DNA from 2 places in the Neobacillus solisequens genome. Region 2 is predicted to be linked to the other one. Evidence: riboswitches for the same ligand, from Rfam matches in the RefSeq annotation. Region 2 holds a riboswitch; the other holds the start of a gene.
What was found. Region 2 has a riboswitch for cyclic di-GMP ahead of ACI3K6_RS07405 (response regulator). Riboswitches for the same ligand answer to the same signal wherever they lie in the genome.
Positions count from the first base shown of each region.

Region 1: linked by a shared signal. The riboswitch ahead of ACI3K6_RS16520 (EAL domain-containing protein) and the one ahead of ACI3K6_RS07405 (response regulator) in region 2 are both predicted to bind cyclic di-GMP.

Region 1 covers NZ_JBKFGJ010000017.1:146,132-150,625, forward strand. Annotated here, with positions in the region: gene pabB (aminodeoxychorismate synthase component I) at 1-1,444, shown strand, start outside; gene ACI3K6_RS16515 (GyrI-like domain-containing protein) at 1,648-2,133, shown strand; cyclic di-GMP riboswitch class I at 2,324-2,406, shown strand; gene ACI3K6_RS16520 (EAL domain-containing protein) at 2,517-4,494, shown strand, end outside.
Region 2 covers NZ_JBKFGJ010000005.1:76,863-81,356, forward strand. Annotated here, with positions in the region: gene ACI3K6_RS07395 (GGDEF domain-containing protein) at 1-801, shown strand, start outside; gene tagU (polyisoprenyl-teichoic acid--peptidoglycan teichoic acid transferase TagU) at 987-1,910, shown strand; cyclic di-GMP riboswitch class I at 2,047-2,130, shown strand; gene ACI3K6_RS07405 (response regulator) at 2,233-2,601, shown strand; gene ACI3K6_RS07410 (sensor domain-containing protein) at 2,887-4,494, shown strand, end outside.

The DNA of each region.
Region 1 (4,494 bases), on a different contig from region 2:
CTCTTTGTCAGAATGGAAGCCTTCTATCGAAATAGAAGAGTATAACGCTGCTATTGATTCGATAAAACAATCGATTGAGGATGGCGTCACTTATCAAATTAACTATACAATCCGGTTAACCTCGCAATTTCAGGGAGATGAAATGGCCTTTTTTGAAAAGCTAAAAAGGGGGCAAACCTCAAACTATTGTGCCTATCTGCATACAGGGGACCACAGCATTTTATCCGCTTCACCTGAATTATTTTTTCATTTGAAAGGGGACAAAATCGTCACCAGGCCAATGAAAGGAACGGTAAAACGGGGAAAGACCTTAAATGAGGATATCACCAATGCCAATTGGCTCTATCACTCCGAAAAAAACCGTGCTGAAAATGTGATGATTGTCGATTTATTGCGCAATGATCTAGGGATGATCGCCGAACCGGGAACGGTTGAAGTGGAAAGCCTTTTTGATATTGAACAATACCCAACGGTGCATCAAATGACTTCGACCATTTCAGCGCAGGTTTCCGAGCAGGTCACCATTTTTGATGTCTTTAAGGCACTGTTTCCGTGTGGCTCCATTACCGGTGCTCCCAAGGTTAGTACGATGAACATTATTGCTGAGTTAGAAACAGCACCACGTGAAGTGTATTGCGGTGCAATAGGTTTTATTACTCCTCAGAAGGAAGCTGTTTTTAATGTTCCAATCAGAACGGTCATCATTGATCAGCACTCCGGCGAAGCCACCTATGGGGTGGGCGGAGGTGTTACTTGGGATTCTACTGCCGAAGGAGAGTACCAAGAAATCTTGGCAAAAGCGAAATTGTTGAGTGAGAATCGTCCGCCATTTCAATTGCTGGAAAGCATTTTACTAGAGAATGGAACGTATTTTTTACTGGCAGAACATCTGAAACGATTGGAAGATTCTGCACAGTATTTCGGTTTCATTTATAAAAAAGAGAACGTGGAAGAATCTTTGCAGCAGTTTGCCATGCAAAATCAACTAGGCTGCTATAAGGTTCGCTTGCTTTTATCACGTGACGGTTCACTAATAATGGAAGGCCAGTCTATTATGCCAATGGATGAACCGTTGCAGGTCATGGTGGCTAAACACCCTATCGATAAAAATTCTCCTTTTTTATATCATAAAACAACGAACCGAATGATTTATTCTGACTTTCAGCAGAATAAGCCGAAAGATGTTTTTGATGTGTTACTGTGGAATGAGAGCGGGGAGCTGACTGAATTCACTAATGGGAATATTGTCATAGAAATGGATGGTCAGTATTGGACGCCTCCAGTGGAAAGTGGCCTTCTTGCAGGAACCTATCGGAATAGGCTAATTAAATCTGGGAAAATCCATGAAAAAATTCTCACCAAAGCCGATTTGAAAAAATGCACGCGGGTGTGTTTTATTAATAGTGTACGGAAATGGATCGATGTACAGGTACAAGAGCATTAGGAAGGGGGCAACTACCAAGATTAGGTGTTGCCCTTTTCATGTGCCTTTTTTTGTTTTATACTATAAATATAAGTGACTGGTAAAATATGACTCGCAAAAAGTATTTTTATCCCTTGCTCCCATAGATTTTTCAAAAAAGTAGATTTTGGTAATCCAACTTGTTCAGAAATGAGCAAAGTTTTTTGAAAAAGGGGGAAATAATAATGGCCAATATTGAGCTGCTTGAACAAATGATTCAGCCTGTATTAACGATTAGGGTAAAAACGACAATGGATCTGCTGCCAAAATTGATTGGTGAAAGCTTCATGCAAATAACCTCATATTTGAATGAGCTTGGAGAAGGTCCGATTGGTGCTCCTTATGCAGCCTACTATAACATGGATATCCAGAATGTTGAGGTAGAGGTAGGTTTCCCGGTAGCTGGTTTGTTCCCAGACCGTGACAAAATAAGGGCAGGTCTGATTCCTCCTGGTAAGGTAGCTTCCTACATGTATAAGGGGCCCTATTCCGAAATGGAGTCCGCCTATCAGGAAATCATCAATTGGATTGCCGACCATGGATATGAAAGAAGCGATGTCTACTATGAATATTATTATAATTCTCCCGGCGAAGTAGAAGAAAGCGAACTGCTGACTAGAATTGTGATTCCTTTGAAGAGGAATAAAGTGAAACAGCAACAAAATGATTAGAAGTAAAGGCTTGTCACCTGCTCGTAAAGAAGCGGGTGACAAGTTTTTTTAATATAAACTTCAAAGGTTATATGGTTGTATTTACCATTAGTACATGTGGCGGAAATTAGGTATTATGAACTAATAAATACCATACTTGTATACTAAAAAACACTATATTATTCTATATATCAATGTTAAAATAAAATATATTTGATCAGGGCAAACTCATTGAAAGATGAGGACGCAAAACTGCAGACCTACGGGATAACCTATGGTGGCTGAGTTACCGAAGGGTTAACTTTTGCAAACCGAAGAGATATTTCCAAAGTGGAAATAGCTCTTTTTGTTTTTGAAAAAATGATTGTGAACGTACGTACATACTTATAACGTGAGGGATTACGATGATTACATCTGGACGAGCAGCATTAATCGCCTTATTACTGACCAATTTTTTATACTTTTGCTGGACGCTGATTTTTAAAGATATTGAATCGTTGAGGGCGATAGGTGTAGCAGTTTTTCCTATATTTGGAGGAATCCTAAGCGGTATTTGGCTCTTTAAAGCCTATCGGAAAATATCAGATAAAAGCAAATATTTTTGGATGCTACTTTGTATCGGATCCTTCCTGATTGTAGTGTCCAATTTTGTTTACCTCTTTGTCCAGGTAACTACCGGAAAAACCGACTTTCCTTTATTCACTTCGTTTATATGGCAAGCGGGCTATATCTTTTACTCCATTGCATTAATGTATAAAACGAAATTGTGGAGTGGCCCTTTTTTGAAAAATCCACATTTATTTAATATTTTTATTTTCATGATAAGTGCCACGGTGATTAGTATTCATTACTTAATTAAGCCTATATTGGGGGCTGTTAGTCAATCTTTCCTAGCGACTTTTCTCGCTGTGGCTTTACCGTTAACTGATTTAACGATTTTGTTTATTACCATATTACTATTTCAACTATCGCAGCATCATAATGAGAAATTTCCCATCTTCCCACTTACGATTGGATTTTTTATTCAAATTATTGCCGATACCATTTATGTATTTCAATTATCACACCATACATATATTCCAGGAAATGTGGTTGATGTTTTATATTTACTAGCAATAATGGTCATCGGTCTGGTTGGACTATATGCGGAGGATCAATCCTCCGAACTTAAATGGGAGCTTGAAAAACCTCCTGAAGCCAAAGAGTCTCTTTTTCCAATGGTCAGTGTTCTATTTCTAATTATTTTGGAGCTTCAAAGCTATCAATGGCATGTCAACCTATTAAGTTTTGGGTTATCCATTATCTTTCCCATCATTCTGACCAGGCAGATTTTTATTATTAAAAGAAGTGAAACCATCATGAGTGAATACCAAATTTTGGCCTATTTCGATCAATTAACCGGCTTAAATAATCGGGCAAGCTTTAATGAGGATCTGGACCAAATAATGGAGATGGCAAGTGAAAACAATCGTATTGTTGGATTTCTATTAATTGATTTGGACCGTTTTAAAAATATAAATGATTCCCTGGGGCATCTATTTGGAGATCAAGTCTTAAAAAAATCTGCCGAAAAGCTAAAAGGTACTATAGGAGAGCGTGATCATATTTATCGGTTGGGCGGGGATGAATTTATTATTATTCTTCCTGATGCGGACAGGAATAAATGTGAATATGAGGCTAAAACCATTATTCGGCAATTTTCCGAGCCTTTTGTTATAGGTGAACATGAGGTAGCTATAACTCCAAGTATTGGGATTAGTTTATATCCCGAAGATGGAAATACTGCAGAAGCGATTCATAAAAACGCTGATGTAGCCATGTATTTGGCAAAAGGAAGAGGGCGAAACAATTATAAATTTATTAATGAAGAATTGAATCAAAAGAATTCCCGCAAAATACAGCTTGAGAATGGACTAAGAAAAGCCATTGATAAAAAACAGCTTGAGGTGTATTATCAGCCAATTATTGAAATGAAATCGAGAAAAATAAAAGGTGTAGAAGCCCTATTACGTTGGAAGCACCCAGACTTGGGATGGATTTCACCGGCCGAGTTTATCCCGATTGCTGAGGAAACTGGGCAAATTGTCATGATTGGCGAGTGGGTACTGAAAAATGCCTGCCAACAGAATAAGGCTTGGCAAGATGCGGGATTATCGCCTGTGTATCTATCGGTAAATGTTTCTGTTCGACAATTTCAACATTATGAGTTTATCAAAACCGTACAAAATATCCTACGTGATACAGGTCTACAACCGGAATATCTAGAATTGGAAATTACCGAAAGCATCATGCAAAACGTAAAAGAATCGACAGAGATCCTAAATGAGTTAAAAACCATGGGAGTAAAAACGGCGATTGATGATTTTGGGACAGGCTATTCAT
Region 2 (4,494 bases):
GTCTTACTAATCAATAAGCAAGCTATCGAGTATTATCACCTTAAAGATGTGGAACCAGTCCAATTCGATACTAGATGTCTGTTTAAGACAGAAGAGGAACGACTGGAAATATTAAATAGGCTTGAAAAAGAAAATAGCATAAAAAATTACGTAATCGAACAGCAAATTACTGTTGATCTAAAAAAATGGGCCTTGCTGCACTTCGAATCGGTTGATTATTTGGATCAAACATGCATTTTAATTGGAACAACGGATATTACCGATATGAAAGAAAAAGAATCCGAGCTGGTTCTACATGCCTCAATGGACATATTAACTGGGGTGAGAAACAGAAGAAGCGGTATCGAGTTGCTTCGTGGACTCTTGAACTCCGGTCAAAATACAAAGGAATTTATCCTTTCTTTTATCGATATTAATGATTTAAAAAAGGTAAACGATCGATATGGTCACTCCATCGGTGATGACCTTATCAAAACGAGCTGCGACATTATCCATTCGCAAATTGACCAAGAAGATGTACTTTTCCGTTATGGCGGCGATGAATTTATTGTTATTTTTTACCAAAAACAAATGGAACAGGTCCAGCAGGTGTGGGCTACCATCCAGTGTCACTTCCAAAATCTAAACAATACAAAAGAAAAACCATACACCATTTCTGCCAGCTATGGTCTTTACCATTACAAGCCTGGAACAGTTATTTCTTTAGATGAAATTTTGGAAATTGCCGATCGGGAAATGTATAAAAATAAAGCCATTCATAAAAATAAGCTTACTTCGGTGCCTGTCATCAATAGTAAATAAGCTTAAACCAATACAAATTATATTGGAAACCCATTTCAAACTGTTAAAACTTAACGCACTTAGAGTTATAACTACAAAACTAAAAAACAATTAAATTCCAAAAATTGATATATCCATTCCCCTATTTTTTTGTTATTATAATTTGTGATTGTAAATTTTTGTTTAAAGTCTGGAGGATTTGTCGAATGCGGACGAAGAAAAAAAGCAAGAAATGGCTAAAGATAACGGGTGTTATTCTATTGATTTTGGTTATTGCTGGCGGCGCGTATGCCTTTAGTGTATATAAGTCTTTTAAAAATGCGGTTGAGACGATGCATCAGCCAGTCGATCGGGAACAAACAGTAAAGCGTGATAATCCAGTAAACTTCGCAAATAAGGATCCATTTTCCGTCTTACTGCTTGGCGTCGATGAGCGCAAAGGCGATAGAGGGCGATCAGATACCATCATTGTATTGACAGTGAATCCTCAAAAAAATTCTGTGAAAATGTTAAGTATTCCGCGTGACACACGTACTGAAATAGTTGGAAAAGGTACACAGGATAAAATTAACCATGCCTACGCTTTTGGAGGCGTGCCAATGTCCATGGATACCGTTGAGAAGTTCCTTGATATTCCAATTGATTATTATGTTCAAGTAAACATGGAAGGCTTTAAAGATATTGTTAATGCCGTTGGCGGTGTAACAGTGCAAAACGACCTTGATTTTACACAAAATGGCCACCATTTTCCAAAGGGTGAAGTCAGCCTGAATGGTGAAGAAGCATTAGCCTTCACAAGAATGAGACATGAAGACCCAAGGGGCGATTTTGGCCGTCAAATTAGACAGCGTGAAATTATCCAAGCGGTCATTAATGAAGGTAAAAGCCTAAGTACTTTAACTAAATTTTCTAATATCTTCACAGCACTTGGCAACAATGTTAAAACAAACCTGACGTTTGACCAAATGGTAGATATCCAAAAAAATTATAAAGATACAAGCAGCAACATCGAGCAAATGTCGGTTAAAGAAACAGGCACAAGAATCAATAATATCTATTACGGACTCGTTTCAGATGAGGAAAAAGCACGAATCCAAAGTGAATTAAAAACACAGCTTGACTTAAATTAACTTTTAAAAAACTGATTGGCGAGTAGATCCCAATCAGTTTTTTTTCAGGACGTTCTAATAGTAAATAGTGGAATACTCCTATTTTTATCGTCCACTCATTCATTTTTTTGTTATAATAATGATAACAATCAATCTTCACCGATAAAGGCAAACTTATTGAAAAATAAGGACGCAAAGCTACGGGCCTACCGCGAATCGCTACGGCAGCCGGGCTACCGAAGCAACTAGTTAGTAAGATGGACCTAGTTTCTTCAGGTTCATCTTTTTTATTCATCCTGCTACAAACTATATAGCTACTAACATGATTAAGGGGGGACTAACTATGAGGACTGCATTGATTGTCGATGACTCTGCCTTTATGCGGAATATCGTCAGAAAAACAATTGAGCAGCATTTCCATGTGATTGCAGAGGGCTGTGATGGACGTGAGGCGATTTCTCTTTACAAAAAATTCTTACCCGATGTTGTCTTGCTCGATTTAACGATGCCACATGTTGACGGATTGCTGGCCCTAAGAGAAATTATGAATATCAATCCCCTTGCCAAAGTCGTTGTCTTTTCTGCCTGGGGAACCAAATTTACCATTATGGAGGCCATTCAATTGGGCGCGAAGGATTTTATTATGAAACCTCACTTTGAACAATTATTGCCTGCATTGAGGAAGCTTTTTATAGAGGAAAAAATAATTTGACCAGTATTCGCTCTCCTTTTAATAACCTTGATTCGACCCACCGCAACAATATGGGTCTTTTATCACAAATTAAGGAGGGCGAATACAAAGATCTTTTACATAAGAAATCTTAGAAACAACGAACTATTCTCGGTAATGTGAATGGCGTTGACCATTGCAGATCAGAAAATTAAGTACTTTTAAGATGGTTAGTTTTTTTCCCAGTTACATTTTTCGACAATTACAGTGTAATAGGTCCTAAATCTATGGTATAATTCTTTTAAATCTCTGGACGGTGACGCATCTATGAAAAATAATAGGCTTTTACTACTATTCCTTATCCCGCCCATTCTCAGTCTACTCGGCAAGCCTGACCATTATATTCATCATGCCCTTTGGGCACTTTATCTTATCCCTCCCACTTTAATCGTATTACTTAAAGGTGTTAATTACAGCATTTTATCAATTTGTACTAGTTCGTTATTATTCTTGACAGTTGAGATCATAAAAACGGGCAAAGTCGACCTACATACGTTTATCTCATTTCTTGAACTGATTATCGTCAATATTGTTTTTAATATCTTTGTAAGCACAATTTCAAAACAGAATAGTCAAAAGCGACAGGAATTAATTCAGACACGAAAGCTATTAGACAGTATCCTGAACAACGTTGATATCTCCATTTGGTCGTTAACACCTAATAAGGACCATCTATTTTCAAGAGGAAAAGAGAAAATTTACGGCTCCCTTACGGCCGAGCAGTTAAATGAAGAAGGTCTTTGGAGAAAATCCATCCACCCGGATGATCTGCCACTTGCCGACGAAATAGACAGCAAATGGGAAGTTTTAGAAGATTATGAATATGAATACCGAATTGTCCAACCTAATGGCACAGTTCGCTGGATTCGGGATCGCGCATTTCCTGTCATCGATGAGGATGGTGCCCTTGTTCGTTATGATGGAACCAACATCGATATTACAGCTCAAAAGGAATTGGAGTTTCACTTAAAGGAATCGGAAGAACGTTATAAAAACCTAGTAGAAAATGCATCACTTGGCGTCTTCATGGTACAACATCAGCGTATTATTTTTATGAATAAATGGCTCATGAACATGTTGGACTTGACGGAAGAAAAGCTCCACGAAAGAACCTTTTTTGAGCATTTTTTAGCAAAAGATAAGGATCGGCTGATTGAAAAATTCCTTAGGCTCTATACACAAAAAGAAGCTTTCTTTAAGGATCAAATCCAATTGACTTTTCCGAATAAAAGAGCCTGTTTCCTGGAAATTCAGGCATCGACCACAGTGATTAATGGGAAAAAGGCAGTTTTAGGAATTGCTCTGGATGTGACAGAAAAATTGAAATCTCAGGCTAAGCTGGAATACTTGGCTTATCATGATGCCTTAACAACTACGCCCAATATGCACTATTTAAACAATAAAATTCGGGAAGAAATTTGTTTAGCTAAAAAACATGGCTCGCCGGCAAGTATGATGTTTTTTAATCTTGACCGTTTCAAATTAATTGTTGATTCCTACGGACACCAAGTGGGTGACCATTTATTAAAGAAAGTAGCTCTGCGGTTAAAAGGATTAGTTTCTGAAAAGGGAACCTTGATACGGGTCGGTGGCGATGATTTTATCGTTTATTTACCAAACTTTGAGTTAACACGTGCAGAGCAATTTGCTAAATTCTTAATACAATCTTTTTCTGAGCCATTTTTTCATAAAGATCATGAAGTTCGTATTAGTGCAAGTATCGGGATCTCATTTCTAAAAACAGATAGTGTGTTGGAAAAAATGGTTCAAGAAGCTAGCGCTGCTATGCATGTTGCAAAAGAGATTGGCGGAAATCAATACAAGGTATATAGCGCTGATTTCAAGGAAAAGTCAGACCGGAAACTGCAAATTGAC